DNA from 3 places in the Halomonas sp. GD1P12 genome. Region 1 is predicted to be linked to each of the others. Evidence: predicted binding sites of a transcription regulator. Region 1 holds the regulator's gene; each other region holds the start of a gene.
What was found. The regulator LexA, encoded in region 1, represses DNA repair genes until DNA is damaged. The targets are predictions, from matches to a motif close to TACTGTNTANNTANACAGTA.

Region 1 (10,286 bases):
GACGCCGCAACGCCCATGGGCTCATGTGGTGGAGTGCCGTGCAGATAGATATAGCGGCGTTGGGAGTCGACGGATCCGCCACGGTTGACCCCGGGCTCGAGCCCGCAGAGCCAAAGAATACGCGTCAAAATCCAGTCACGATCAGGATTTTGTTCACCCAAAGTGGGACTAAAAACTTCACCGGTAAAGCGGCGCCCGCGAAACACCGCGTTTTCCGGCAGGCCCTGGCCGATCGAGGCGCGCACGTAGTGCCAGCCGCCAGGCGTCTGGCCGCTGCCTTCGTGTTGCCCCACCCCGTTTGCACCGGACGACACCGTGCATTCGTGAACCACCCGCGTTCCCTGCCAGGCGCGAAGGCGCTGCTCGGTGAGGTCGATTTCAAGCCATGGCGCCTCGGTTGGCGGCAGCTCAGCCAGAATGGGCGTGGCCATGATGAGCCTCCTCGATCGCCGGGGGAAGCGGCGCGTTCATGGCGGCAACGACCACCGGGCGCAGTCGGCGCACCAGATCACGTACCGAGACCTGCTCGTTGTACTCCTTGGCCGCGATGTCGCGCAGCGCATCGAGCCCGGAGAGCGTGAAGATCACCGTGCCGAGCATGAAGTGCAGCCGCCAGAAGCGCTCGGCGTCGGGCAGGCCGGGTGTGGCGCGGCGAACGAGCTCGACAAAGCGAGTGAAGACATCGCCGTACTGCTCCTGGATATAGCGGCGAAGGTGGCCCTGAGCCTGACTGTAGGCGAGCCCCAGCAGGCGCATGAACACTTTCAAGCTGTTGCGCTCGGCCGGCACGGTCAACACCGTCGTGGCCATGGTTTCGAGCAGTACTTCCAGAGGAATCTCATCATCACCATAGCGGGCGTGCAGCTCATCCAGCGCTTCGTGAAAGCGTTGGCTGAAGGGGTCGAGATAGCGCGCAAACACCGCCTGAATCAGCGCCTTTTTCGAACCGAAGTGGTAGTTCACCGCCGCCAGGTTCACCCGCGCCTTGCTAGTGATGTTGCGCAGAGAGGTCTCTGCAAAGCCACGCTCGGCGAACAGCACCTCCGCCGTATCCAGAATACGCGTGACGGTATCAGACTGCGCCATGGCGCCCTCCAGAAAACGAGTGTTTAAAACATCGCGAAATAGTAGGTCATTAAAACGCCGGGCTCAATCGTGCGAAACCCTGATATGCCCTCTTTTAAAGGCGAACGGCTTTATAATCCGTGGCTTGAGTCATATACTGGACAGAGGAACATACTGTATACTTAAACACATATATTTAAGTCATTTTTTATAGTTACCTTTTACCCTGGAGTCAGCCATGCCTCGTCCTCTTACCGTTCGTCAGCAGCACGTATTCGATTTTATCGTGAAGACCATGAACGAGTACGGCTACCCACCCACCCGCGCCGAAATCGCCAAAGCGCTGGGCTTTCGCTCACCCAACGCGGCCGAAGAGCACCTGCGCGCGCTCGAGCGCAAGGGCGCCATCCGTATCATTCGCCACACCTCCCGCGGCATCCGCCTGCCCAATCAGGAAGGGGTGGAAGCAGCGGAATCCGCCGCTGAAGCCAGCGACAGCGTCGAATCCGCGACCCAGGGGCTGCCGATCATCGGCGAAGTGGCCGCGGGCAGCCCGATTCTGGCCGCCGAACACATCGATCGTTACTGCCCGCTGCCGGCGGAGTATTTCACGCCGAAGGCCGACTACCTGCTGCGCGTACGCGGGCTGTCGATGAAGGATATCGGCATTCTGGAAGGCGACCTGCTGGCGGTACACCGCACCGAGCGGGTACGCGACGGCCAGATCGTCGTGGCGCGCCTCGAGGACGAAGTCACCGTCAAGCGTTTTCGCCGCGACGGCCACCAGGTCACGCTGCACGCCGAGAACAGCGATTTCGCTCCGATCGAAATCGATCTTCGCACCCAGCAGCTCGATATCGAAGGTGTCGGCGTTGGCGTGATTCGCGGCGGCAGTGGCCAGGCGCTGGGTTAATTGACCTATCGATTGAGACAGGGAAATGTGGCGGTGCCGGGCAACCCTGCGCGAGGGCGCTGTGAACCCTTCCCTGGGCGCTACTTTCGCCATCCATGGCGAAAGACCCTCGCTACGGTCAGCCCGGCACGGCGGCCCGTATTGTCATCCTCAAGCTTATAAACCAAAAACGGGGCACTTTCGTGCCCCGTTTTTTAGTTGAAGACGACCGTCTTGTTGCCGTCGATCAGCACGCGATCTTCCAGGTGCCACCTGAGCCCGCGGGCGAGCACGGACTTCTCCACGTCGCGGCCAAAGCGCACCAGATCCGTGGGCGTGTGACAGTGGCTGACGCGGTGGATGTCTTGTTCGATGATCGGGCCGGCGTCGAGCTCTTCGGTCACGTAGTGGCAGGTCGCGCCGATCAGCTTCACGCCGCGCTCGAACGCCTGGTGATAGGGCTTGGCACCGGCAAACGACGGCAAAAAGCTGTGGTGGATGTTGATGATCTGGCCGGCGTATTGGCTACAGAGCGCCGGCGGCAAAATCTGCATGTAGCGCGCCAGCACGATGCAGTCCGCCTCGAGCGCCTCGACCTGGCGCTGCACCGCATCGAACGCGGGCTGCTTGTCGCTGGGGTCGACCGCGATGTGGTGATAATCGATCCCGTACCACTCGCTTAGCGCGCGCATGTCCGGGTGGTTGGAGATGATGCCCACGATGTCGCAGTCGAGCTCGCCAGCCTGCCAGCGGTAGAGCAGATCGACCAGGCAGTGGGACTCTTTCGACACCATGATCACGACCCGGCGCCGCTTTTGGGTATCGACCAGCGCCCACTGCATCGAAAACGCGTTGGCGATGGGCGCAAACGCCTGTTCGAGCTCGGCCGCGCTCATGCCGATGGAGTCGGCGAGAATCTCGTAGCGCATGAAAAATCGGCCCGTTTGCAGATCCGAGTGCTGGCTCGCCTCGGTGATGGAGCCGCCGTGCTGAGCAATGAAGCTCGACACGCGCGCCACGATGCCTACCTGATCGGGGCAGGAAACCACTAAACGGTAATAATGCGACATGAATACACTCTTGATACACGTTTCGAAGACGCGACCCGACGGGGTCGTCAAGAACCGTTGAGGCCTTGGGGGGCGTTAGTGTAGCGCAAGCGGCGATCGGGAACACTGCCAGGATTGTTAGCCGCCCCCGCCTTACCGTATAGTTAAAGTCTTACTTTTCAGGCTGTTCAAAATCAATGGATCCATCCCGCGTTCAACTTCGCCCCCGACGCCGACCGCCCCTGCGCATTTTGCCGCTTGGGGGCTGCGGTGAAATAGGAATGAACCTGACGCTTTATGGTTTCGATGGTCACTGGATCGCCATTGATTGCGGGATGATGATTCGACAGGATCTTCCCAGCGCTCCGCTACAGGTGCCCAGCACCGATACGCTGGCCGAGCTTGAGATTACCCCTAAAGCGCTCTACATCACCCATGGCCATGAGGATCACATCGGCGCGGTCGCTTGGCTTTGGCCCAAATGGCAGTGCCCGATCTACGCCACGCCCCTGGCCGCCGGGTTACTCCGTCACAAGTTTGCCGAACACAATCTTTCAAGCGCCGCGATTCGCGTGATCGAGCCCAACGATGCCCTCGAAGAGGGCCCGTTCACGCTGCGCTATTTACTGATGACCCACTCGATTCCCGAGAGCTGCGCGATCATGATGCTCGCCGGCGGCTACCGGGTATTGCACACCGGCGACTGGAAGCTCGACCCGACGCCTTTGATCGGCCCGAGCGTCGACCCGGCGCACTTTCAGGCGCTGGCACCGCTGGATCTGGTGGTGGGTGATTCGACCAACGCGCCGCTTCCGGGCAGTGCCGGCAGCGAAGGTTCGGTGGCCAACGCGCTGACGCAAACGCTCAAGGCCTGTACCGGGCGCGTGGTGGTCTCCTGCTTTGCCAGCAATCTGGCGCGTGTGTGGGCGATCGGCCAGGCGGCGGCCCAAAGCGGGCGCCGTGTGAGCCTGATGGGCCGCTCGATGGAGCGCATGGTCGGTGTGGCCCGCGGTCTTGGCTATCTCGACGATTTTCCGCCGCTGGTGCCGCCCCAGGACCTGGGCTATCTGCCACCGGACGAAGTGGTGGTGATCGCCACCGGAAGCCAGGGCGAGCCGCGCGCCGCGCTCCAGCGCCTGGCCCAGGGCCGCCACCCGTTCATGGACCTGGAAGCCGGCGATAACGTCATTTTTTCCGCCAAGGCGATTCCCGGCAACGAGCGCCCGATCGCGGCGCTCAAGAAGCGTTTCACTCAGCTCGGCGTTCAGCTTTTCGACGAGAACAACCACCCGGAGCTTCACGCCACCGGCCATCCCGCCCAGGAGGAGCTCAAAACGCTCTACCGCTGGGTTCGGCCCACCGCGCTGCTGCCGGTTCACGGCGAAACGGTGCATCAGCAGGCGCACCAGGCGCTGGCGCAAGAGCTCGGCATCAAGGCGCCGCTGGCCCCGGTCAATGGCGATATGCTATGTCTGGATAACGAAGGGTTACGCGTTGAGGCGCGCCACCCGCAGTTGCCCCAGGTGGTGGATCAAAACAGCGTGACGCGCCACCCCGGGCTTGCGGACGGCCAGTCGAGCGGCGCGCGGCGCGGCACGCTGTTTCTGGCACTGCCGGTATGCGCTTCTGAGACCGGCTGGCAGCGTATCGGGCGTTTGATGCTAGACGCCAGTGGCGCCAGCCCCATCGACGAAGAGAGCTTTAGCGATTGGCTCGACGAGCGGCTCGACGAAATCGAAGTCGACTCCCTCGCCGAACTCAGAGAAGCACTGACGCCGGGGCTGGTTCGCTGGCTGGGACACCACTGCCAGCATCTGCCGGAGGTGCACCTTCAGATCATGGCGACCGAGCCGCCCGGCGCTTGAGCCGGGTAGCCCCTTACACGCGCCCACCAACGCCCTCCTTGATCGCCTCCTACCAGCGCGCGGCATCGTCAAAATCGGTGGCGCGCTCCTTGACCCAGTAATCGCCCTGGCGCGAGTGCTCCTTTTTCCAGAAGGGTGCGCGGGTCTTGAGAATATCCATGATGAAGTCGCAGGCACTGAAGGCGTCGCGCCGGTGAGCGCTGGCCACCACCACTTGTACGATCGGATCCCCCGGGCGCAGATGCCCGACCCGGTGCACAATCACCACGCCTTTGAGCGCCCAGCGCGAAGCGGCCTCCACCGCGATATCGGTGAGCGCCTTTTCGGTCATGCCCGGATAGTGCTCGAGCGTGAGCCCCGTGACGTCCGGCGTTTCGTTGAAATCGCGTACGAGGCCGGTGAAGCTCACCAGCGCCCCGACATCCTGACGATGTTCGATGAGCGTCTCGTAGCCCTCATCAAAAATGAAGGCCTCCTGCTGCACGCGGATGTGAATAGGCGGCGTATCCGCTCCCGAAGCGAGCGCTTGCTCAGAGGAAGGCGTCTGCATTCAGCCTCCGGTAACTGGCGGGAAAAAGGCGATCTCGTCTTTATCGGTGATTGGCGCGCTATCGTTGGCCATCACCTGGTTGACGGCGCAGAGCGTGCGCTTGTCCGCCAGTGCGGAAAAGCGCGCGTCGCGCGCCTTCAGGTACGCCTTGAGCCCGGCCACGTCGCGGCTTTCGAGATCAGAAAGCGACAGCGATAGATCACTTTCGCCGACCTGCTCACGCAGCTCGGCCAGAAACTTGACCCGTACGCAGGGCGACACGCTACAGCGCTCGCCCACGCTCACCTCGCCCGGGTTACCCTCACCGGTGACGATCGGCCCATTCTGGCGCTGATAGTCGCCGCGCACCCCACCCTGCTTGCTCTCGAGCTGAATCGCCTCGATGCGCATCTCCTTGTCGACCGCCTTGCACATGTCGTAAAGCGTCAGGCACGCCACCGACACCGCGGTTAGCGCCTCCATTTCGACACCGGTACGCCCGCTGAGCCGGCAAAGCGCCTCGACATTCACCGCGCCGGTGTCGAAATCGAGCGTAAAGTCGACGCTCACCTTGCTCAGCGACAGCGAGTGACACAGCGGAATCAGTTCAGAGGTGCGCTTGGCTGCCTGAATACCGGCGATACGCGCCGTGGCCAGCACATCGCCCTTGGGAAGCTCGCCGTCGCTCAAGAGCTTGAGCGTAGCCGGCGCCATGACGATGCGCCCTGACGCCACCGCTTCCCGGCGGGACTCCTCTTTATCGGCGATATCCACCATATTGGCTTCGCCCTGGGCGTTCAGATGCGTCAGCTGCATGTCGTTATCCCTGGTCATTGCGGTGCTCTCGTCACGGTGCGCGCGGGTCCATTCGAGTACCCAGCGCGCGATCTCGTCGATGTTATCAAGGTTTAGCTGCGGGATAGAAGCGTCAAGCCGCTCGGGGGCTTCGCCCTTGAGCGCCACCGCCACCACGTTGTCGCTTTGTATAATCGACTCATCGCCAATGCCATCGCGGTAGAGCACGAGCTTGGAAAGCGGCCAGGTCTTGAAACCCTCGACGATGACCAGGTCCGGCCGGTGTGCCGCCATGAGTGACAGCAGGTGTAAAAGATCCGGCCCTTCCTGGCCGGCTTGCCTCTGCGCCGGCGTCTCCTGCATCAGCGCGTAGCGCTGGTTGGATGCCACCAGCATCGGCGCGGCGCCGGCCTCGCGAAGCCGGTAACTATCCTTACCGGGCTTGTCGATATCGAAGGCGTGGTGGGCGTGCTTGATCACACCCACGTTCAGGCCGGCCTTTTTAAGGCGCGGCAATAGTTCGGTCAGAAGCGTTGTCTTGCCCGTTCCGCTCCAGGCCGCCACGCCCAGCACCGGAAACGGCGCACTGATGGGTTGCAAGAGCATCTCCACGCCCGCCTAGGCGAGCTCTTTTTCCGGGGGGAGAATGGCATTAAGCACGATACCGACCAGCGCGGCCAGGCTAACGCCCTGAAGGGTGAACTGGCCGCCGCCAAACTGCATGCCGCCAATACCGAATACCAGGATCAGTGACACCACGACCAGGTTGCGCGGCTCGGTCAACGACTGCCCCGCGCGCACCAGGGTGTTCATGCCCACCACCGCGATCGAACCGAACAGCAGCGTCATGATGCCGCCCATGACCGGCCCCGGAATGGTCAGCAGCAGCGCGCCGAGCTTGCTGATAAAGGCCAGCAGAATCGCCAGCACGGCGGCGACGATCATGTAGATCGGGTTGAACGCGCGGGTGAGCGTGACGGCGCCAGTGACTTCCGAGTAGGTCGTGTTGGGCGGGCCGCCGAACAGCGCCGCCACCATGGTGGCCAGGCCGTCGCCCAACAGCGTGCGATGCAGGCCGGGCTTTTCCAGATAGTTTTGCCGCGTGACCGAGCCGATCGCCACCATGTCGCCAATATGCTCGACCGCCGGGGCGATCGCCACGGGAATCATGAACAGAATCGCCGCCCAGTGAAAGCTCGGCGCGGTGAAGGCCGGTACCGACAGCCAGGCCGCCTCGCGGATGGGCGTGAAGTCGACCACACCCATGATCAGCGCCAGCGTATAGCCGGTGACGACCCCACCCATGATCGGCACCAGACGTAGAAGCCCGCGACCGAACACCGCCAGCACCAGGGTGACGAAAAGGCTCGCCATGGAGAGAAAGATCGCTTGACCGTAGCCGATGTTATCGCTGGTATCTCCCACCGCCATACTCACCGCCGTCGGTGCCAGGGCAAGGCCGATCACCATGATCACCGGTCCCACCACGACCGGCGGCAGCAGTCGATTCAGCCACCCCACCCCTTTTAGACGAATAATTTGCGAGATAACGGTATAAACCAGACCCGCGGCGATCAGCCCGCCAAGCGTCGCCGAGACGCCAAAGTGGGCGATCGAGCCTTGAATCGGCGCAATGAAGGCAAAGGATGACGCCAGAAACACCGGCACGCTTTGACGGGTCACGCCGTGAAAGACCAGCGTACCCACGCCGGCGGTGAACAGCGCCACACTCGGGTCAAGACCGGTCAAAAGCGGCACCAGCACCAGCGCGCCAAAGGCCACGAAGAGCATCTGGGCGCCGGTCAGAAGCGTTCTGGGCCAGGACTCACGGGATGAAGCGGTACTCATATCACGTTCCTTAACGTACTCTTGGTACCCAACGGGCACCGGCGTTATCAGTTGCGATGCGGGCGGCTCATAGTGGCCACCCAAAAAAAAGCCCCCGGCGCAAAGCGCAAGGGGCACGGTATAAAACGCGATCAGCGCGTTCCGAAGATCTTGTCGCCGGCGTCGCCCAACCCCGGCACGATATAGCCGTTCTCGTCCAGGCGCTCATCGACGGAGGCGGTGTAGATATCGATATCCGGGTGCGCCTCGCGCACACGCTCGATTCCTTCCGGCGCAGCGACCAGCACGATCACTTTCATGCTTTCGCAGCCGCGCTCGCGCAGCATGTCGAGCGTGGCGATCATCGAGCCGCCGGTGGCGAGCATCGGGTCGATGACGATCGCCATACGCTCTTCGATATCGTTGGCGAACTTGGAAAAATAGGGTACCGGCTGGAGCGTCTCTTCATCGCGATAAAGCCCGACCACGCTGACCCGGGCGCTCGGGATCAGGTCGGTGACACCTTCGAGCATGCCAAGGCCTGCGCGTAGAATCGGCACGACGGTGACCTTCTTGCCCTTCAAGCGCTGGGTCTTGATGCGCTCGCCATTCCAGCCCTCGATCTCGTGATCCTCGATCTCGAGATCCTTGGTCGCTTCGTAGGTCAGCAGTTTGGCCACTTCCCCTGCCAGTTCGCGAAAGCTCTTGGTGCTCAGACCCCCTTCCCGCATGAGGCCCAACTTGTGCTGGACGAGCGGATGATTAATGGCGTAAACACTCATGGAACTACCTCACTGCAGGGTTAAAAGCGCCCGGCCGGCGCAAAATTGCGCGCTATTCTACCCGCAACCGGGGGCAAGGTTAAGGGGTCGCGGGCAATTGCCAAGTGATCGGCGCGCGCCCCTGCTCTTCCAGGAAACGATTGGCCTGGGAGAAATGACGATTCCCCAGAAAACCGCGATGGGCCGACAGCGGCGACGGGTGCGGTGATTCCAGAATCAAATGCCGCGACTGATCGATCAGCGCTTTCTTCTGTCGGGCGTGACTACCCCACAGCAGGAAAACGCACGGCTCGGCGTGCTCACTCACCGTTTTGATTGCCGCGTCGGTGAAACCCTCCCACCCCTTGCCGCGATGCGAGGCGGCATTACCGCGCTCGACGGTCAAGGCGGTGTTCAAAAGCAGCACGCCCTGTTTTGCCCAGTCTTCCAGAAAGCCGTGGTTGACCGGTGTAAAGCCGACGTCGCTTTCAAGCTCTTTGTAAATATTGACCAGCGACGGCGGCACCGGCACGCCAGGCATGACCGAAAAGCAGAGCCCATGGGCCTGATTGGGCCCGTGATACGGGTCCTGGCCCAGAATGACGACCTTTACCTGTGAAAGCGGCGTCAGCTCGAAGGCACGAAACCAGTTCGAGGAGTGCGGGTAAATCACCTTTTTCGCCGCTTTCTCTTCGGCCAGAAACGCCTTGAGCGAGGCCATGTAATCGGCCTGAAACTCTTGGCCCAGCCACTGACTCCACTCTGTCGGTAAAGGGTCGGTCATCTCATCTCACTTTTTGATTTGGTCGGCGAGCGGCTCGACATAGGCAACGCCCATGTCCCAGGGAAACTGGATCCAACAGTTTTGGCCGACTTCGGTCAGGTATTGATCGACCAGCGGACGACCGTCGGGCTTGGCGTAAATGGTGACGAAGTGCGCCTTGGGCAGCATTTCGCGCACCGCGCGAGCGGTCTTGCCAGTATCGACCAGGTCGTCGACCAGAAGCCAACCATCGCCGTCATGATCGACGCCTTTCAATACACCAAGCCCGCCCTGATCCATGTGGTCATAGCTTTTGATGCAGACCGTATCGATCAGGCGAATGTTGAGCTCGCGGGCGATGAGCGCGGCAGGAATCAGTCCGCCTCGCGTGATCGCAACGATCCCCTTGAAGTCGCGCTCGATGAGCTGGTGGCACAGGGCGCGCACGTCGCGGTGAAGCTGGTCCCAGGAAACCGTGAAATGCTGATGGTAGCGTTCGCTGCTCATGGGGGCGTCACTCGTCTTCGTTGAAGGAACATACCGCGAATACGCTAAAGCCTGCGTCGCGAATCTTTTGTGAGCCACCAAGCTCCGGCAGATCGATGATCGTCGAGGTTTCCACGACCTGACCACCGCTTCTTTGGATCAGGTTGGCGGCGGCGAGCATGGTACCGCCGGTGGCGATCAGATCGTCCATCAGCAGAATGCGATCCTGCTGTTCGAAGGCATCGGCGTGAAGC
Region 2 (10,286 bases), 1.3 Mb from region 1:
TTGCCTTGAAGCGTTTCCAGCGTCACTTCATTGCCCGCTTGGCGAATCAACGCGGCGGTGCGGCGCACACCTTCCGCGGAGAAGACCTGATCGTCTTCGCTATAGAGCATCAGCGTGGGCGCCTGAATGTTGGCAAGCCCCTCATCGGCGGAGGCGCCGCCGGCCTCGAACGTCTGGTTGGCGCGCACCAGGTACAGCAGATGATTGGCATCGGCGGTGTGGGCGCGAGCGGCGGCCAGGTTGTCCAGCGTCTGCTCGATGGCGTAGCGGGCGTTTAGCTCTTCGGCCGGGTCGCGGTTTTCATCCGCCCAGTCGCGGGTGAAGGTGCGGTTCGCCCAGCGCCAGTGGCTGGCGTTGAGCGTGATCAGCTTGAGCGCCGCCTTGAGCCCTTCAAGCGGCGGCTCGCCGTCGTAGTAGTCGCCTTCGTTCCAGTTCGCGTCCAGGCGAATGGGCGCCGCCCAGGTATCGAGCATGGCGACCAGCCACGGGTCGGCGGCGCCGCTACCGATCACGGGCACCAGCCGCTCGACCCGCTCCGGGTAGACGCTTGCCCACTCGATCGCCTGCAGCGCGCCCATGGACGGGCCCATCACCGCGTACAGTGACTCGATCCCCTGGCTCTCCAGCAGTGCCCGCTGCACCTCGACGAAGTCGCGAATCGTCACTACCGGGAACGCCAGGCCCCAAGGCTCATTCGTCTCCGGGTTGATCGTGGCCGGACCGGTCGTGATCACATTCGGGTCATGGGCGTTGAGATTGACCAGCGTGTCGGAGGAGATGATATAAAAACGGTCGGTATCCAGCGGCTTGCCCGGGCCGATGATGGCGTCCCAGTAGCCGGGCAGCACGTCGCTTTCCGCGTAGCGGCCGGCGGCGTGGCTGGTGCCGGAGAAAAAATGCGTGATAAGGATGACGTTATCGCGCGCCTCGTTGAGCTCGCCGTAGGCCTCCCAGCCGACTCTCACCTCCGGGATCGTCTCGCCGCTTTGGGTCGTAAAGTTCTCGATTTCGAAGGTCTGTTTATCGACCAAACCGTCGAAGGCAAAAAGAGGCGTCGCGGTCATAAGGGCAAGGCTCGCTATCATCAGGGTGTATCGGTGCAGGCGCGGCATGGAAGTTCCTTATATGTTGTTGTGATTGTTGTGAGATATCAAAAGCGGTTTTCTCAGCATAGTCGGGTTTTGTAGCGCTTGAGTAAAAACCTTTTATTGGACGAGGCTAGCTATCCAGGAGTCAGCTATGTGCTGTATTCTTGTATAATTTTTAATTAATTAATTTTTTATAATGATTGTGAGGCCAAGGATGACGCAATATTTAGATTCAATGATTAAAGATTGCAAGCAGGCCAAACTTGCTATGCCCAAGAAAGATATCTTAATTTCCAGTACTGAAGAAATGCCAGCGGTTGATAAAGGTATTTATATTATCAGTGAGGTGGGCGGTAACGCGGCTGAAACCTTTGAAGCGTTCAAGACATTTAAACAGACTAAAACCAAAGCATGCTGCAAGATTAACCATCCCTCGAACATTCTTTATGTAGGCTCTTCCGACGTCACCCCATCTTCAGTAGCACCCGGGTTTAGAGTCTGAAGTTACTTTATCGTGTTTTAACACCAGTTGCTCGGCATAGGCGGAAGGCGTTAACCCTCCAAGCCCTTTCTTCGGTCTTTCTTCGTTGTATTCCCGTCGCCACGCCTCGATGATGATCCTCGCGTGATTCAGGCTGGTGAACCAGTGCTCATTTAGACATTCGTCTCTAAAACGCCCATTGAACGATTCGATGTAGGCGTTTTGATTGGGTTTTCCAGGTTCGATTAAAAACAGGGCGACACCATGCTGATGAGCCCACGTCAGCATGGCGCGTCCGCAGAACTCCTTTCCATTATCCGTACGAATGGCGCTTGGCAGGCCACGTTGTATAGCCAGATGATCTAGAATCCGTGTTAACGACAGGCCGCCAATGGCCCGTTCAGGTACGATCGCCACGGCTTCATGGGTGGCGTCGTCGACAACGGTGAGGTTCTTTATCACGCGTCCTTCTGCCGTACGGTCAAATACAAAATCCATTGACCAGACCTGGTTGGCGGCACAAGGACGGCCAAGGGGCTTTCGCTCAGACGCAGGAACCTTCTTGCGCTTGCGGCGCTTTACCTGCAATCGAGCCGCCGCGTAGAGGCGTTCGACGCGCTTATGATTGACCCGTTCACCGGCTTGACGCAGCTTCAGGTAGATCATGCCAGCGCCATAGCGACGATGCCGATGGGCCAGGGCCGTAATGCGTTCACGCAATGCCCCATTGCGGTCAGGGGCCGATTGATAGCGCAATGCACTGGCACTCATATGGATGATACGGAGCGCTCGGCGTTCACTCAGACCACGTGACACCATAAAGCGCACCACGTCTCGGCGTGCCGGGGCACTCACCACTTTTTTCTCAGCGCCTCCCGAGTGACCTCCATTTCCAGTAGCGACTCCGCGAGCAGCTTTTTCAAGCGCCCATTTTCGGCTTCGAGTTCTTTGAGTCGTTTGGCATCGGGGACGCTCATGCCGCCAAACTTGCTGCGCCATAGATAGTAACTGGCTTCTGAGAAACCGTGCCGACGGCATAGCTCCTTGATGGGCAGTCCTGCTTCGGCTTCGCCCAGAAAACCGATGATCTGTTCTTCGCTGAAACGCTTCTTCATGTCCAATCTCCTTACGCATAGGATCGGACTCTAAAGTGTAGCGCTACTCAATCAGGGGGTGACGTCGCTTCTACAAGAAATTTGCAAAGAAGGTTAAGCCAGCATTTGGTCAGTTGTCCACCAAGTACATATTCGCTGCACCTTTATGAATGGTTCAAGGGTGAATATCAAGTGCGAATACTAGAGTATGATGAGTCCAACAGAGTTCTACAGCTAATCGAAGATAGTATCTCCGCTGATTTAAAACCTGCGTTCGGGAAGCAGGGTGCGAATAATAGATAAATTTTCGATTTGAAAAGCAGGTAGAATTTATCCTATTTGACAACCGCTAGAGCGAGGTTGTACCGGAGTTTCAACGTAAATATGAACCTTCTGTTTCTCGGCACCTCCGCCGGTACGCCCACTAAAGCGCGCAACTTTTCCGGGCTGGCGCTTCGCGAGCGCACCGGCAAGGGCTGGTATTTGATCGACTGCGGCGAGGCGACTCAGCATCAGCTTCTGCATACGCCGCTGTCACTTCATGGGCTGCGCGCGGTTTTGATTACCCACGTGCACGGCGATCACTGCTATGGGCTTCCGGGGTTGCTCGCGAGCGCGTCGATGAACGGGCGTACCGAGACGCTGACGATCATCGCCCCGCAGGCGATCAAGACGTGGATCATGGCCACCTGTGAGGCTACCCAGCTTCGGCTGTCGTTCGAGATGACGTTCATCTTCACTGAGACGCTTCCCGAGGTCGAATTCGACGCGCTGACGGTCGCCACGACGCGCCTTTCCCATGGGGTGGATTCCTTCGCCTACCGCTTTACCGAAAAGCCTCTGCCTGCGCTCGATACCGAAAAACTGATCACACGCGGCGTGCCGCGCGGCCCGCTGTGGGGGCAGCTCAGTAAAGGCGAGGAGGTCGAGTGGCAGGGCGAGACGTTGAAGGGCGAGGACTTTCTCAGGCTCGATCAACTGCCCTGCAAAATCGTCGTGGCCGGTGATAACGACCGCCCGGAGCTTTTGGCCAGCGCCTGCGAAGGCGCCCAGGTACTGGTGCACGAAGCCACCTACACCGGCGCGATGGCCGAGAAAGCCGCCGTGGTGCGCCACAGCTATGCAGGGCAGGTGGCCGGATTCGCCGAGGCCGCAGGGCTACCGTATCTGGTGCTGACGCACTTCAGCCCGCGCTATCAGTCGCGCGCCGAGCCGTCGTCGTCGATCGAGGAGATCCGCGAGGAGGCCGAGCGCGTGTACTCGGGCACGCTTTACCTGGCGCGCGACTTTCTGGAATTTACTCTGGATAAATCGGGTCATTTTCGTGAAGTGGCGGATGAGTGACCCGCTTCATCGCGCCGTTCAGTTACGGCAGTAGCCTTCGCCAGGTTGTACGACCAGGCAGTTTTCCTTATCCGCCAGCCATTTCAATCCGGTCGCTTCGCCATCCGCCTGGCGCAGCAGCTGCTCACCGTCTTCACGGGTAAAGCGGATGCCTTCTGCGGTTGCCTGTCCTTCGAAGGTGCCGTGCTGATCCGCATCCAGACCGTACTGCATGTCGAGCAGGTAACTGCCTGGGTTGGCGGAATCCTCGTGGCGGATCTCCAGGACCAACCCTTCCACGCCGTCCCAACGGCCAATCCATTGATCCGTCATCTGATGGGGCGCACTCTCCTGCGCCGCGCTATTGGAAGCGGGCTCCACGGCTGCCGCCGTCGTGTTTTCCTGACTACACCCGCTGATGAGTATCGTGGCGCTCAACGCCAGGGCTCTTTTGAACATGATGAGTACCACCATTTATCAAGAGAAGAAGCGGCCAACGGTTACCCGTTGGCGCACGGTTTACCAAATCTTGAACGGATTCAGCCCGTTGGCCTGGCGCATCATCAGACGCTTGGCCAGCGGCAGGCGCTCGGCCAGGTGCAGGCTCAGGTCGCCGAGCTGGCGCAGCGGTTTGGCGCCGGTGAACAGGTGATGAAAACCGTCGGTGGCGGCGATCATCGCCTGATTGGCGAGGCGCCGGTGCCACTCGTAGTGTTGAAGCGCGGAGGCGTCGCCGGCATCAACGTGCTTGAGAATTTGCTCGGCCAGGGTGTCGGCGTCGTGCAGGCCGATATTCAGCCCCTGGCCCGCCAGCGGGTGCACCACGTGGGCGGCGTCGCCCATCAGCGCCAGGCGCTTGGCGGTATAGCTTCGGGCGTGCTGGCGCTTGATGGGGAAGCTTGCGCGGGCCACCACGCGAGTAATGCTGCCCAGGCGTTTGGGAAACGCCGCTTCAATGGCGTCCATCAGCGCGTCGTCGTCCAGCGCCTCGCGCGCCTGAATGGCGTTGGGTTCGTCGTACCACACGAGTGAGGCGCGGTGGCCGGGCAGCGGCAGCATGGCCAGCGGCCCGGTGGGCGTGAAGCACTGCCAGCTCACATCTTGCTGGGGGAGCGCGGTTTCGACGTTGATGATCATCGCGCGCTGGCGGTAGTCGTGGGTGGCGATGTCGATGCCGGCCAGCTCCCGGAGCCTGGAATTCGCGCCGTCAGCGCCGACCACCAGCTCGGCGCTCAGGGTTTTGCCGTTATCGAGCTCCACTGTGCGCCCGCAGCCGCTGGCAAGGGTGGCGACCAGGGTAGTGCCGGTGTAGAGCGTCACACTCGGCATGTTTTCAAGCCGCTGCCAAAGCGCGTGCTGAAGCGCTATGTTCTCGATGAAAAGCCCAAACTGCTCCAGGTCGCTGTCCCTGGCCGAAAAGAGGCTATGCCCGGTGCCTTCCTGGTTCCACACCTCGATATGGCGAAACGCGGCGGTGCGCTCCAGGGGGAGCTGGGCGCCGCTTGCCTCGATGAACTCGAGCGAGCGCTTGTTGAGCGAGGAGATGCGCAGGTCATAATCGCCTTCGGCCGCCTTGGGCGGCGCGCCTCGCTCGATCAGTGCCACGCGGCGCCCACTCTTGCCCAGCCGCGCGGCCAGCGCCGCCCCGACCATGCCGCCGCCAATGATGATGATGTCGTGATCCTGCTGCATGAGAGGCTCCTTTCTCCGCCGGGGGAGGGCACGTTATGGGCTCGCCCGATGTCTTACCGTATCGTTGGGATGTTAACCGGTTTTTTGAGGTGGCGTATTGACGCAGATAAAAAATCCAACCGATATCGAGCAGGCGGGCGAGGAGCTGGCGGCGTTCATCGCTGGCCATCCGCGCCTTTTCATCATTACCGGGGCCGGGGTCAGCACCGATAGCGGCATTCCCGATTACCGCGACGCCAACGGCCAGTGGAAGTGCTCACCGCCGGTGCAGCACGCTGACTTCATGGGCAACCTTCACGTGCGAAGGCGCTACTGGGCCCGCGCCCTGATCGGCTTCAAGGCGCTGGGTAGCGCTCAGGTGGGCGGCTCTCACCGGGTGCTGGCTGAGCTCGAGGCGCGCGGTTTCGTCGAAATGCTGGTGACGCAGAACGTCGACCGGCTTCACCAGCGCGCGGGATCCAAACGGGTGGTCGACCTGCATGGCCGCGCCGATACGGTCAGCTGCATGCGCTGCGGCTACTCGATGATGCGCTACGCCATGCACGCGGAAATGGCGCGCATGAACCCGCGCTTCGCCGCCATGGACGCGGCCCACGCCCCGGACGGCGACGCGGATCTGGAAACCGACTTCTCGAGTTTTCGCGTTTACGACTGCCCGCGCTGTCGCGGCGTCATGAAGCCTGATGTCGTCTACTACGGTGACGTGGTGCCGAAAGCGCGCCGGCTAGAAGCCGAAGCGGCGCTTGCGCGCTCAAGCGCCGTATTGGCGGTGGGCACCTCGCTGATGGTGTTCTCCGGCTACCGGTTTTGCCGCGAGGCGCACGCCAAGGGCCTGCCGGTGGCGTCGCTGTCGCTGGGCGTAACTCGCGCCGATCCGCTGCTTTCTCACCAGTGGCGGGCGCCGCTGACGCCGGTGCTGGCTCACGCGCTTGAGTATCTTGATCGCGCGTCCTAGCGCGCTTTGGAAACCCACGGGTTGTCTGCGATCCAGAGCCGCCAGGGCGCGTCGCGATCGGCAGGCGAGGCGTAGTCGATGCCCACGCGCGGGCCGGTCGCGACGCGCTGTGAGGTGGGGCCCTGGGCGACCCAGAGCTTGTCTGCGCGGGTCATGTCCTCGCCGTACAGGGCCTTGTCGATCGAAAGCGCCCGGGTGAGCTTGCCCGGGCCGTTGGAAAGCTCGCGATTTCGCGCCACGCGCGCCCGTCGCATGGCGTCCTCGTTCAGGCAGGGCTCGACGGCGCGTACCAGCACCGCGCAGGGGTTGCCTTCCGGCTGGGTAACGATGTTCAACAGCCAATGCATGCCGTACACCAGATAGACGTAGGCGTGGCCGGGCGGGCCGAACATCGCCTCGGTGCGCGGCGTCTTGCGCCGGTGGGCGTGGCAGGCGGAGTCCGTTGCCCCCCGATAGGCCTCGGTTTCCACGATGGTCGCGGCGATTAGCTCGCCTTCCACGCGGCGCACCAGCTGGCAGCCCAGTAGGTCCTGGGCGACCTCCAGGGTGTCGCGGTCGTAAAAACCGCGGGGCAGGGGCGTGGAGAAGGGTGCAACGTCTGCAGAATCGGAAAGCGCCATAATATCGCCATAAACTTGAGTCAGGTGCTAGGGTATTAGCCCAACGACACTATTGAAAGCGGAGGCTCCAGTGCTGACATTCGAGCATGACTATACCCGGCTCCCTGAACCGCTGTGGCTCGCCTGCGAGCCTTCCGGTGTGTGCGCCCCGGCGCTGATCGCCTTCAACGAGGCGCTGGCCCGAAAACTCGGCGCAAGCGACGTGCCTGACGACGATACGCTCGCCCAGTGGTTCAGCGGCAACACGATTCCCGACGGCGCGAAGCCCATGGCGCTTGGCTACGCCGGCCACCAGTTCGGCAACTTCGTACCGCAGCTCGGCGATGGCCGCGCGCTGCTGCTGGGCGACGTGGTGGACGCCGAGGGTCGACGTTTCGATATTCAGCTCAAGGGCAGCGGGCGCACGCCGTTCTCGCGTGGTGGCGACGGGCGCTCGCCGCTGGGGCCAGTGCTGCGTGAATATCTGGTCAGCGAGTTCATGGCCGCGGTGGGCGTGCCCACCACACGGGCGCTGGCGGCGGTGGCCAGCGGCGAGCGCGTAGCGCGCCAGATGCCGGAGCCCGGCGCGGTGTTCACCCGCGTGGCTTCGAGCCACGTGCGCGTGGGCACCTTCCAGTTCGCCGCTCGCCACGGTGAGGAGACTACCCGTGCGCTGGCGGACTACGTCATTGCGCGCCACTACCCCGAGGCGCGCGAACAGGATGATCCGTATCTGGCGCTTCTGGAGTGTGTCACTCGCCGCCAGGCCGAGCTCGTGGCGCGCTGGATGAGCCTGGGCTTCATCCACGGCGTGATGAACACTGATAACACCAGCATCAGTGGCGAAACCATTGATTACGGCCCCTGCGCCTTCATGGAGCAGTTCGACCCGCGCAAGGTGTTCAGCTCGATCGACGAGGGCGGGCGCTACGCCTTCAACAACCAGCCGGCGGTCGCCCAGTGGAATCTGGCCCGCTTTGCCGAAACCTTACTGCCGCTGATGAACGTGCAGGGCGAGGAGGGCGTGGCGCTGGCGGTCGAAGTGATTCGCGGCTTCGAGGCGCACTTCGATAAAACCCGGCAGGCGCTTCGCATCGCCAAACTCGGGCTCGCCGAGAATGGCGGTGATACCGCCGACACGCTGATGGACGCACTCGAGACAGTGATGCATCAGGGGCGCATGGACATGACCGCCACCTTCGATGCGCTGACCCACTACGCCGACAGTTTCGAGACGCAACGTCGCGAGGCGCTGCTGGCGCTTTCCCATCAGCCCGAAGCGCTCGATGCGTGGCTCGAGCAGTGGCGCGCGGCGCCGCTTCTAAATGATGCCACGCGATTTGACGCCATGCGCCGGGCCAACCCGGTCGTGATTCCGCGCAATCATCGCGTGAAAGAGGTGATCGACGCCGCGATCGAAGGCGATTTCGCGCCGTTTCATACGCTGTTGAGCGTGGTGAGTGCGCCGTTCGATGAGTCCGTCGAGGCGCGTCGGCTGGCCGCGCCGGCCACCGACAGCCAGGCGGTACTGCGCACCTTCTGTGGCACCTAAAGCGCGCGAGGCTATGGCGCGCGAGGCTATGCTACACTGTGATTTTTTACAGCGGCGGACCATTTAACGGCCCGGCGCTAACCTTTCGACGGTGAGCCAAGCAGGGAGCCCGTGCGCAAGATTATTCACTGTGACTGCGACTGCTTTTACGCGGCGGTTGAAATGCGCGACAACCCGGCGCTGACGGACATTCCCATCGCCATTGGCGGCAGCGTCGAGCAGCGAGGGGTGGTGGCGACCTGCAACTACCCGGCACGCGAGTACGGCATCCACTCGGCGATGCCCATGGGGCAGGCGCTCAAGCGCTGCCCGCACCTGACGATCGTGCGCGGCGACATGCCCAAATACAAGGAGGTCGCCCGGCAGGTTTTTGCCATTTACCGCGAGATGACCGAGCTGATCGAGCCGCTATCGCTGGACGAAGCGTATCTGGACGTTTCCGAGGTGACGCAGTTCAAGGGCAGCGCCACGTTGATGGCCCAGGCCATTCGCGAGCGGGTGCAAAAGGACGTGGGGATCACCGTATCCGCCGGGGTCGCACCGAATAAGTTTCTGGCCAAGATCGCCAGCGACTGGAACAAGCCCGACGGCCTTTTTGTCATCGCCCCAGGGGAGGTCGAGCGCTTCGTCGAGCAGCTCCCGGTCAAGAAGATTCACGGCGTGGGCCCGCGCACCGCCGAGAAAATGGCGAGTCTGGATATCCACACCTGCCTCGATCTGCAAGCGCGCCCGCTGACCGAGCTGATCGAACACTTTGGCCGCTTCGGCAAGCGCCTGCATGAGCTGAGCCGGGGCTTTGATGAGCGCCCGGTGAAGACCCATCGCGAACGCAAGTCGATCAGCACCGAACAGACCTACTCTCAGGATCTGCCGACACTCGAGGCGTGCCGGGGCGAACTTCCCGAACTCCTGCAGGACCTGGAGCGGCGCTATGCCCGGCTCGACCCACCGCCGGCGGTGAAAGGGCTGATGGTCAAGGTGAAATTCAACGACTTTACCCAAACCACCGTCGAACATGCCGACCCGGCCCCGGACATGGCCCAGTTCGAAACGCTTTTGAACGTTGGTTGGGCCCGCAAAAGCCGCCCGGTACGCCTGCTGGGCGTGGGGTACCGCTTGGCCGACGGCGCGCCTGATACCCAGCTCTCGCTCTTTTGAAACTTCCCCTTTCGGCGCATTGACGCCGGCACGGGCAGCGATTAAAACAGGTGTATGAACGCTGGCGGCCTAAAGGGCTGCGCTTACCTTCTATTCTCCTCCACCTTGAGCCGCCCATGACGCCCTCCCGCCCTTTGCTGGTATTTGCCCACGCCAACGGCTTTACCGGCGCCAGCTACCGAAGCCTTTTGGCGCCGCTTGCCGAGCACTTCGAGCTTGGCCCCATCGACCGGGTGGGTCACCACCCGCGCTATCCGGTAAACCGCAACTGGGGCAACCTGGTCGACGAGCTGCTGCATTATCTGCCCACCCACCGAAAAGTGTTTGGCGTCGGACACTCTTTG
Region 3 (10,286 bases), 1.7 Mb from region 1:
AGTGTATAAAACACTCATCGATGCGGGCGAGGATGTGGGGCTTGCGACCGTCTACCGCGTACTGACTCAGTTCGAGTCGGCGGGCCTTGTGATTCGTCACAATTTCGACGGCGGCCATGCGGTTTTCGAGATGACCCAGGAAGACCACCACGACCACATGGTGTGCCTGGAAAGCGGTGAGATTATCGAGTTCGTCGATGAGGTCATCGAACGGCGTCAGCAGGAGATCGCCGAAGAGCACGGTTTCGAGCTGATCGATCACGCGCTGGTGCTCTACGTGCGTCCCAAAGCCTGATACGCACAGTACTTTCGGCCGTATAACAAAAACGGTGCACGCCAAAAAACGCCCCTGCCGCGATCGCGGCAGGGGCGTTTTGGTTTTTATCGAACGTCGCTTTTCAGTGCGGTGGGCGCTGGCTGGCGTTGAGCATTTCGCGGGCGTGGGCCAGCGTCTGCTCCGAGAGTTTGACCCCACCCAGCATGCGCGCCAGCTCGCTCACCCGCCCTTTTTCATCGAGCAGCGCCATGTGCGTCAGGGTGCTGTCGCGTTTTGCCTGCTTTTCGATATGCAGGTGCTGATGCGCTTGGGCGGCCACCTGGGGCAGGTGGGTAACGGTCATCACCTGGCCCTTTTCACCGAGCCGGCGCAGCAGTTGGCCGACGATTTCGGCCGTAGCGCCAGAGATGCCCACATCCACTTCGTCGAACACCAGACTCGGGATAGTGGAGTGGCTGGCCGCGACCACCTGGATGGCCAGACTGATGCGTGAAAGCTCACCGCCAGAGGCGACCTTCGTCAGCGGGCGGGCCGGCTGGCCAGGGTTGGCGCTGATCAAAAACTGTACCTGATCCAGCCCGTCCTGAGCGGGCGTTTCGCGGCTCGAAACGGCCACCTCGAAGCGCGCCTTGCCCATGGCCAGAAACGCGAGCTGCTGCTGCACTTCCTTACTCAGTTTGCCGGCGGCTTTTTGACGCGCCTCGGAAAGCGCTCTGGCGTCCTGACGGTAGCGCTCACGGTATTCGGCGACCTGACTGCTTAACGACTCGAGGTCTTCATCGCTTGCCTCCAGCTGGGCCACTTCGCGGGCAAGCGACTGGTGCAGCGCGTAGAGTTCCTCCGGGGCGACGTGGTGCTTGCGCGCGATGCGATGCACATCCGTAAGGCGCTCGTCGACCCACGACAGGCGCTCCGGGTCGAGCTCGGTGACACTGGCAAAGCGGGCGAGCTCGCCCGTGGCCTCTTCGACCTGAATGCGGGCGTCCGAGAGCATCGCTAGCGTGTTGGCCAGCACGCCCTTGTCGCTGCCAGGCAGAGCGCTGAGCCGGGCATAAGCCTGATTGAGTAGCGAAAGTGCGCCGCCGTCATCGCTTTCACAGCACTCCACGGCGAACTGGGTTTCACGCAGCGTTTCTTCGGCGTGGGCAAGCGTCGACTGCTCCTCTTCGAGCACCTCGAGCTCACCTTCGCCCAGCGCCAGCTGGTCGAGCTCCTCGACCTGGTAGCGCAGAAGCTGGCGCCGCGCTTCGACTTCGCTCCCCGCTTCGCTGCGCTTTTTAAGCCGTGCGCGGGTCGCGCGCCACTCCTTGAAAGTCTCGGCCAGCGCCTGGCGCTTGCCCTTGAGACCGGCGTAGTCGTCCAAAAGCGCCAGGTGAGTCTCTTCGCGCATCAGCGCCTGGTGGGCATGTTGGCCGTGGACCTGAATCAGCAGCTCGCCAAGCGTCTTGAGATCGGCAATGGTCGCCGGCTGGCCGTTGATCCACGCCTTGGAGCGGCCGCTGGCGGTCACCACGCGGCGAAGCAAGCACTCCTGAGAGGAGAGCTCGCGCGCCTCGAGCCACTCGGCGGCGGCGGGCAGGCGGGCAATGTCGAAGTTGGCCGAAAGGTCGGTGCGTTCGCTGCCGTGGCGCACGCTCCCCGCGTCGGCGCGCTCGCCCAGGCAAAGCCCCAGGGCGCCGAGCAGGATGGATTTACCCGCCCCGGTCTCCCCGGTGATGGCAGTCATGCCGTCGGTCAAATCGAGTTCCAGACGGTCAACGATGGCGTAATCCTGAATGACGAGCTGAGTCAGCATAGGGCCTCCCGGGCAGGGCTCTATAGAAACTGGATGCTTATACAATGATTGTTGTTTTATACAGTAGTCGACAACTCACTTCAATGCCCCTCTTGAGATGCCAAACAAGGCCCCCATATAGCGTGCATACGCACTAATGAACCCGTTTATCTCACACACTTTATTTCAACCAGCGGGCGCTTACGCGCCGCGACCGCATTCAGGAGTACGGCATGGCGAAAGAACCGCAAACCCCGATCGATGACGAGCTGGCCCGCCAGGAGCAGGACGCCGAAGTAACCGAGCAGGCCGACGAAGAGCGCCTGATCGAAGGCGATCTCGAAGGTGTACTGGACGATGAGTCGCCGCTGGGTACCGAAACGTTCGCCGAAGGCGTGAGCAACCCGGAAGCCGAGGTGCTGGCGGCCCGCGTCGAGGAGCTCGAACAGAGTCTTTCCGAGGCGAAGGATCAGTCGCTCAGAGCGTCTGCCGAGGCCCAGAACGTGCGTCGCCGCGCCGAAGCGGAAGCGGAGAAGGCGCGCAAGTTCGCTCTCGAGAAGTTCGTCAAGGAGCTGCTGCCGGTGGTGGATAGCCTGGAAAAAGCGCTCGACAGCATGCAAGAGGATGCCTCTGATGCGCACCGTGAAGGTGTGTCCATGACGCTCAAGATGCAGCTCGACGTGCTCAACAAGTTCGGCGTCGAAAGCGTCGAACCCAGTGGCGAGCCCTTCGACCCGCAGGTTCATGAGGCCCTGACCATGGTGCCCAACCCGGAACTCGAGCCCAACACGGTAATGGAAGTCGTGCAGAAGGGGTATTTGCTCAACGGACGCCTGGTGCGCCCGGCGATGGTCGTGGTCAGCCAGAAAGCGGGCTAGTCGAGTTGGGGGATAATGCAAATTCCCCCCTTGAAAAGTTCACGGCGGCCCCCAGATAAAGGCCAACCCGCGGTAATCACCGCAGACCGATTGCAACAGTTTTTGTCACCACCGAATTCGAGGTTTTTGCTATGGGACGTATTATTGGTATTGACCTGGGCACCACCAACTCTTGCGTGGCGGTTCTCGACGGCGACAGCGCCAAGGTCATCGAAAACGCCGAGGGCGGCCGCACCACTCCCTCCATCATCGCTTACACCGATGACGGTGAAACGCTGGTCGGCCAGTCCGCCAAGCGCCAGGCGGTCACCAACCCGGAAAACACCCTGTACGCCATCAAGCGTCTGATCGGCCGTCGTTTCAAGGACGACGTCGTTCAAAAAGACATCAAGATGGTGCCGTACAAGATCGCCGAAGCCGATAACGGCGACGCGTGGGTCGAAGTCAAAGGCAAGAAAATGGCACCGCCGCAGGTCAGCGCGGAAGTGCTCAAGAAGATGAAGAAGACCGCCGAAGACTACCTCGGCGAAACGGTCACCGAGGCGGTCATCACGGTGCCAGCTTACTTCAACGACAGCCAGCGCCAAGCCACCAAGGATGCTGGCCGCATTGCCGGTCTCGACGTCAAGCGCATCATCAACGAGCCGACCGCTGCGGCCCTCGCCTATGGCATGGACAAGTCGCGCGGCGACAAGACCATCGCGGTCTATGACCTGGGTGGCGGTACCTTCGATATCTCCATCATCGAAGTGGCCGACGTCGACGGTGAAACCCAGTTCGAAGTACTCGCCACCAACGGCGACACCTTCCTGGGCGGCGAAGACTTTGACCTGTCGCTGATCAACTACCTGGTATCGCAGTTCAAGTCCGACAGCGGCATTGATCTGTCCGGCGACAATCTGGCCATGCAGCGTCTGAAAGAAGCCGCCGAGAAGGCCAAGATCGAGCTTTCAAGCGCCCAGCAGACCGACGTGAACCTGCCCTACATCACGGCAGACAACACCGGTCCCAAGCACTTGAACGTGAAAGTGACGCGCGCCAAGCTCGAGTCACTGGTCGAAGAGCTGGTTCAGCGCTCGCTCGAGCCGTGCAAGATGGCGCTGAAAGACGCCGGTCTTTCTGCCTCTGAAATCGACGACGTCATCCTCGTCGGCGGTCAGACGCGCATGCCGCTGGTTCAACAGAAAGCCGCTGACTTCTTCGGCAAGGAAGCGCGCAAGGACGTCAACCCGGACGAAGCCGTAGCCGTAGGCGCTGCGATTCAGGGTGGCGTACTGGGCGGCGACGTGAAAGACGTGCTGCTGCTCGACGTAACGCCGCTAACGCTGGGTATCGAAACCCTTGGTGGCGTCATGACGCCGCTGATCGAGAAGAACACCACCATCCCGACGAAGAAGACCCAAACCTTCTCCACCGCGGATGACAACCAGACGGCCGTGACCATTCACGCCGTGCAGGGTGAACGTAAGCAGGTTTCGCAGAACAAGTCGCTCGGTCGTTTCGATCTGGCCGACATTCCGCCGGCGCCGCGCGGCGTGCCGCAGATCGAAGTGGCCTTTGATCTGGACGCCAACGGCATCCTGAACGTCTCCGCGAAGGACAAGGCGACGGGTAAAGAGCAGTCCATCGTCATCAAGGCCTCGAGCGGTCTGTCGGACGAAGAAGTCGAGCAGATGGTGCGCGACGCCGAAGCTCACGCCGACGAAGACAAGAAGTTCGAAGCCCTCGTGCAGCTACGTAACCAGGCCGACGGCATGATTCACGCCACGCGCAAGACGCTGGAAGAAGCCGGCGACAAGGCGACCGATGAAGAGAAGCAAAACATCGAAACCGCCATCAGCGACCTGGAAGCCGCGGTGAAAACCGACGACCAGGACGACATCCAGAAGAAACTGGATGCGCTGACCGAGGCCTCTGGCCAGCTCGCGCAGAAGATGTATGCCGAGCAGGCAGATGCCTCTCAGGCTGCGGAAGGTCAGGAGGGCGAACAGGCCCAGTCCAAGCCGGAAGACGACGTTGTCGACGCCGAGTACGAAGAAGTCAACGACGAGCAGAAGAAGCAGTAACCGCTCTTTCTGTAAGGATCGCAGCAACGCGGGAGCCAGCTCCCGCGTTGCTGTTTCCAGGACCAAAACGATGATCACGGTTCGTACCGTCAAGAGCATACCCTAACCAGGAGGCGTAGGACCCATGTCCAAGCGCGATTACTACGAAGTCCTGGGTGTCGAAAAAGGGGCCGATCAGAAAGAGATCAAAAAGGCCTACCGCCGCCTGGCGCAAAAATTCCACCCTGACCGTAACCCGGATGACGAAACCGCCGCCGAGAAATTCCGCGACGTATCCGATGCCTACGAAGTACTCAGCGACGAGCAAAAGCGCGCTGCCTACGACCAGTTCGGCCATGCCGGCGTCGATGGCCAGGGCGGTGGCGGCTTTGGCGGCGGCGGTGGCGGCGCGGGGGATTTCAGCGATATCTTCGGCGACGTGTTTGGCGACATTTTCGGCGGTGGCGGCGGGCGTCGTCGTGGGCCCAACGCGCCGGCGCGCGGCTCGGATCTGCGCTATAACCTGGAGCTCGATCTGGAAAACGCGGTCGCTGGCACCACCGTCGACATTCGCGTTCCGCGCCATATCACCTGCGATCGCTGCGATGGCGACGGCGCCGAACCCGGCACCAGCAAGGACACCTGTCCGACCTGTCAGGGCATGGGCCAGGTGCGCATGCAGCAGGGCTTTTTCGCCGTGCAGCAGACCTGCCCGACCTGTCACGGCTCCGGCATGCAGATCAAGGTGCCGTGCCACAAGTGCAACAGCGAAGGCCGCGTGCGCGAAACTCGCACGCTCTCGGTCAAGATTCCGCCCGGCGTGGATACCGGCGACCGCATTCGCTTGAACGGCGAAGGCGAATCTGGTGTGAACGGCGGCCCGGCTGGCGATCTTTACGTGCAGGTGGCGATCAAGTCGCACCCGATCTTCCAGCGCGACGGCAAGCACCTGCAGTGCGACGTGCCGATCAACTTCGTCGACGCCTCGCTCGGCGGCGAGCTGGAAGTGCCCACACTCGACGGCCGCGTGAAGCTCAAGATTCCGCCGGAAACCCAAACCGGCCGGCTGTTCCGCCTGCGCGGCAAGGGCGTGAAGCCGGTTCGCGGCGGCGCCCCGGGCGACCTGCTCTGCAAGGTGGTGATCGAAACCCCGGTGAATCTGAACGAAGAGCAAAAGGACCTGCTGCGCCAGCTCCAGAAAAGCTTCGACGACAGCAACAGCCACAGCCACTCGCCGAAGAAAACCGGCTTCTTCGACAGCGTGAAGAAGTTTTTCGAAGAGATGAAGCCGTAGGAGCATGCCTGCATGCCCGTCGCGATGGTACAACTGTTCCGCTAGCGTCGCGATACGTTCGCCATTAGCGTACTAAGTCCCCGGTGCCCACCGGGGACTTTTTTGTTTTCGAGGAAGTCGGTCATGACTGGATTACAGGATCGCCCGGGGCTGGGCATTTTCTTACGCGTGTTGTCAGGCGTGATGTTCACCGGCATGTTCGTGTGTATCAAGGCGGTGAGCGAGGCGGTGCCGGTGGGCCAGTCGATCTTTTACCGCTCGCTGTTCGCGCTGATTCCGATCGTGATCTTTTTGGCGATTCGCCGGGAGTTTCCTCAGGGGCTTGCGACCCGGCGCCCGCTTGGGCATCTGTTGCGCTCGGGGTTGGGAGCGGCGGCGATGTTCTTCTCGTTCTCGGCGGTGGCGTTTTTGCCGGTGGCGGAAGCCACACTTCTGGTGCAGCTCTCGCCGATCTTCATGGCGGTGGGGGGCGTGCTGCTGCTGGGCGAGAAATTTTCGCTCTATCGCATGGGGGCCATCGCGCTGGCGCTGGCGGGCATGGCGGTGCTGGTTGTGCCGGAGCTAAGCGCGGGCAGCGGCGATGGGCGGCTTTTGGGCTACGCGCTGGGCACCGCCGGGGCGCTCTTGACGGCGGGCGCGCTGCTCACCATTCGGCATATCTCGCGCACCGAAACCGCCGGCTCCATCGCGTTTTACTTCATCGTGGTGTCGTCGCTGGCGGGGCTTGCCACGTGGCCGCTGGGCTGGGCCGACCTGACCGAGACCGAGTTCGCCCTGCTGGTGCTTTCGGGGCTGTTTGGCGGGGCGGGGCATATCGCCATGACGCTGGCGTTTCGCTACGCCGAGGTGTCGAAGCTCGCCCCGTTCGAGTACGTGGCGCTGGTCTGGCCGATCGCCGCGGACTGGGTGCTGTTCGGCATTCCCATCTCCAGCGGTTTCATTCTGGCGCTGCCGCTGATGCTGGCCGGGGTGGCGCTGGCCTCGCTCGAAGGCCGGCGCTTCAAACGGCCTCTTCGACGATGAGCTGGGGGCGGCCCTTCGAGCAGGGCTCGATGCGCGCCGCCACCCGGTAGACCTGGCGCAGAAGCGCCGGGGTGATGACGTCCTCGGTGGCACCGCAGGCGATCAGGCGGCCATAATCCAGCACCATGGCGGCGTCGGTGAAGCGCAGCGCATGATTCAAGTCGTGAAGCGCGACCAGAATCAGCATGCCGCGCTCGTCGGCCAGCCGTCGCAGTACGGTGAGCAGGTTGATCTGGCGGTTCAGGTCCAGCGCCGAGGTGGGCTCGTCGAGCATCAGGATTTCCGGCTCCTGCACCAATGCCTGGGCCGCACTCACCAGCTGGCGCTGGCCGCCGCTCAAATCCCCGATATCGCGCCCGCCGAGCGAGGCGATGCCGAGCTCGGCAAGCGCCCGGTCCACCTGCTCGAGATCCTCCGGCTGTACCTTCAGGCTTCGCCCCTGCATGCGCGCCAGCAGCACCGATTCATACACGCTCAGCACCGCCTTCGCGCCGGTGTCCTGGGGCATGTAGGCCACCGGGCGCTCGGCGGTTGTCTCTTCGATGCTGACCGTGCCGTCGCCTGCCACCAGCCCCAGAATACGGCGAAACAGCGTCGACTTGCCTGCCGCGTTGGGGCCCAGCAGCGCGACGACCTGGCCGCCGTGAAAGCGGGGCGTGGAGATGTCTTCGACGATGGTGCGCCGCCCGTAGCGGGCCGATACGCCGTCAAGCGTGAGAGTTACCATGAGCGAGTCACCATGACGTCTTCTTGTGGTTGAGCACCAGAAACAGGAAAAACGGGATGCCGACCAGTGAAGTGATGATGCCGATCGGAATGATCGTGCCGGGGATGATGAGCTTGGAGATCACCGAGCCCACCGAGAGAATCAGCGCGCCGCACAGCGCCGAGCCTGGCAGGAAAAAGCGCTGATCCTCGCCCAGCAGCATGCGCGCGATGTGCGGTCCGACCAGCCCGATGAAGCCGATGGTGCCGACGAACGCCACCGCCACGGCGGAAAGAAGCGACACCAGTACCAGCACTTCCAGGCGCAGTGAGCGCGGCTTGACGCCCATGCTTTCAGCCTTGGCGTCGCCCAGGCGCATGGCGGTCAGCGCCCAGCCGTGGCGCGCCAGAAGCGGCAGGATGGCGGCCAGTATGCCAAGCGCAATCCAGAACTTGGGCCAGGTCGCCTTGGTCAGGCTGCCCATGGTCCAGAACACCACCGCGGCCACCGCTTCCTGGCTGGCGAAAAACTGGATCAGCGCCATGAGCGAGTTGAAAATGAACACCATGGCGATGCCCAGCAGCACGATGGTTTCCACCGTGACGCCGCGCTTGAGGCTCAGTGCGTGGATCAAAAACGCCGTGAACATCGCCATCACGAAAGCGTTGATCGGCACCACGAACTCGATGGCGGCGGGCACGATGGCGACGCCAAAGGCCAGGCCCAGCGCGGCGCCGAAGCTCGCGCCAGCGGAAATACCCAGCGTAAAGGGGCTCGCCAGCGGGTTGCTCAGAATGGTCTGCATCTGCGCGCCGGCCACTGACAGACTCGCGCCCACCACCAGCGCCATCAGCGCTACCGGCATGCGAATCTCCCAGAGAATCACCCGCGCCTGGTCGCTGACGCTTCCCGGCGTCAGCAGGGCGGCGATGACTTCCGTGAGGCTGTAGCGCGCAGGTCCAAGCGCCAGATCGACGCACAGGCTGAAAAACAGGGCGACCACCAGCGCTGCAAGGATCAGCTGGCGGCGCACGACCTGGCTTTTATAGTGGCTGCGCCCCTGGGTCGTCGGCGCGGTCACGGCGCTGTCACTCATCATTCAGGGACATCCAGTAGCCGGGTTCATAATCGATTGGCAGAAAGCGCTCGTGAAGCTCTTCCATGGTCGCTTCCGGGTCGAGATCCTCGAACAGCTCTGGATGCAGCCACTTGGCCAACTGCTGGATCGCGACGAAGTAGTAGGGGCTGTTGTAGAACTGGTGCCAGATGGCATGCACGTTGCCGTCCGCTACCGCCTGTACGCCGGTCATGGCGGTGCGCTCGGTCAATGCGTCGAGCTTGTCGCGCGCGGCGTCCATGTCGGCACCCGGGCCCATGCCCACCCAGGCGCCGCCGGGCACGTAGGCGTCCCAGTTGCCGCCAGTCACCACCACGTGCTCCGGGCTTGCGGCGATGATCTGCTCCGGGTTGAGCGTGCCGAAGCTGCCGGGAATGATACCGTCGGCGATGTTGCTGCCACCGGCGAGCTCGACGTACTCGCCGAAGTTGCCGGGCCCGAAGCTCATGCAGCACTCGTCGGAGTAGCCGCCGGCGCGGTCGATGAACACGCTCGGCCGCGCCGGGTCGGCCTCATCGATGACGTCCGTTACGCGAGCGAGCTGCTCCTCGGCGAAGTCGATGAACGCCTCGGCGGCAGCGTCGTCGCCCATGATCTGGCCGATCAGGCGCATCGAGGGAATGGTGTGGGCCACCGGGTCTTCGCGAAAGTCGACGTAGACGATCGGGATATCGAGCTGGGCGAGCTTGTCGTCGTAGCCGGCATCTTCGGTGGCGGCCTTCGCTTCGAGGTTCATGAAGACCACGTCCGGCGAAAGCGAGGCGGCCTGCTCTACATCAAACGTGCCGTCCTTGAAGCCGCCGAAGGTGGGAATGTCGGTCATCTCGGGAAAGCGCTCGGCGTAGCGGGCATAGTTGTCCGGGTCCGCCTGGGAGAAGTCCTCGCGCCAGCCCACCACGTGCGTGAACGGTGCCTCGGGCTCGAGCAGGCCCAGCAGATAGATTTGACGCCCTTCGCCCAGGATGACGCGCTCGGCGGGGCCCTCCAGGCTAACGCTGCGCCCGGCAATGTCGACCACCTCGATGGGGTCGGCCAGAGCCGGCAGAGCGCCAAGCGTCGTGGCCAGCGTCAGCGACGTTAATAGGCCCGACGTTAAAACCGTGGACTTTGAAAAAGTGACGTTCATGGGCGGGTTCCGAAGAGTGAGTAAGGATGACCCCAACAGTCGTTCG

Region 2: the regulator LexA is predicted to act here: its motif matches at 8,819-8,838, upstream of dinB (DNA polymerase IV).
Region 3: the regulator LexA is predicted to act here: its motif matches at 2,119-2,138, upstream of recN (DNA repair protein RecN).

Annotation. Positions count from the first base shown of each region.
Region 1 covers NZ_CP107007.1:1,616,233-1,626,518, reverse strand. The annotation lists gene OCT39_RS07625 (L,D-transpeptidase) at 1-431, opposite strand, end outside; gene OCT39_RS07620 (TetR/AcrR family transcriptional regulator) at 409-1,086, opposite strand; gene lexA (transcriptional repressor LexA) at 1,304-1,978, shown strand; gene purU (formyltetrahydrofolate deformylase) at 2,173-3,027, opposite strand; gene OCT39_RS07605 (ribonuclease J) at 3,288-4,871, shown strand; gene moaE (molybdopterin synthase catalytic subunit MoaE) at 4,921-5,421, opposite strand; gene moaC (cyclic pyranopterin monophosphate synthase MoaC) at 5,422-6,216, opposite strand; partial or broken gene mobB (molybdopterin-guanine dinucleotide biosynthesis protein B) at 6,277-6,801, opposite strand; gene OCT39_RS07585 (uracil-xanthine permease family protein) at 6,814-8,043, opposite strand; gene upp (uracil phosphoribosyltransferase) at 8,175-8,804, opposite strand; gene ung (uracil-DNA glycosylase) at 8,884-9,567, opposite strand; gene gpt (xanthine phosphoribosyltransferase) at 9,574-10,053, opposite strand; gene OCT39_RS07565 (adenine phosphoribosyltransferase) at 10,061-10,286, opposite strand, start outside.
Region 2 covers NZ_CP107007.1:2,897,749-2,908,034, reverse strand. The annotation lists gene OCT39_RS13290 (E22 family MetX-like putative esterase) at 1-1,064, opposite strand, end outside; gene OCT39_RS13285 (hypothetical protein) at 1,303-1,590, shown strand; one part of gene OCT39_RS13280 (IS3 family transposase) at 1,564-2,426, opposite strand; one part of gene OCT39_RS13280 (IS3 family transposase) at 2,426-2,684, opposite strand; gene OCT39_RS13275 (ribonuclease Z) at 3,048-4,007, shown strand; gene OCT39_RS13270 (hypothetical protein) at 4,026-4,445, opposite strand; gene OCT39_RS13265 (UbiH/UbiF/VisC/COQ6 family ubiquinone biosynthesis hydroxylase) at 4,506-5,678, opposite strand; gene OCT39_RS13260 (NAD-dependent protein deacetylase) at 5,785-6,633, shown strand; gene OCT39_RS13255 (DNA-3-methyladenine glycosylase) at 6,630-7,253, opposite strand; gene OCT39_RS13250 (protein adenylyltransferase SelO) at 7,324-8,784, shown strand; gene dinB (DNA polymerase IV) at 8,896-9,942, shown strand; gene OCT39_RS13240 (alpha/beta fold hydrolase) at 10,059-10,286, shown strand, end outside.
Region 3 covers NZ_CP107007.1:3,336,389-3,346,674, reverse strand. The annotation lists gene fur (ferric iron uptake transcriptional regulator) at 1-295, shown strand, start outside; gene recN (DNA repair protein RecN) at 399-2,072, opposite strand; gene grpE (nucleotide exchange factor GrpE) at 2,285-2,929, shown strand; gene dnaK (molecular chaperone DnaK) at 3,061-4,995, shown strand; gene dnaJ (molecular chaperone DnaJ) at 5,120-6,268, shown strand; gene OCT39_RS15390 (DMT family transporter) at 6,392-7,291, shown strand; gene OCT39_RS15385 (ABC transporter ATP-binding protein) at 7,269-8,018, opposite strand; gene OCT39_RS15380 (FecCD family ABC transporter permease) at 8,026-9,093, opposite strand; gene OCT39_RS15375 (ABC transporter substrate-binding protein) at 9,086-10,240, opposite strand.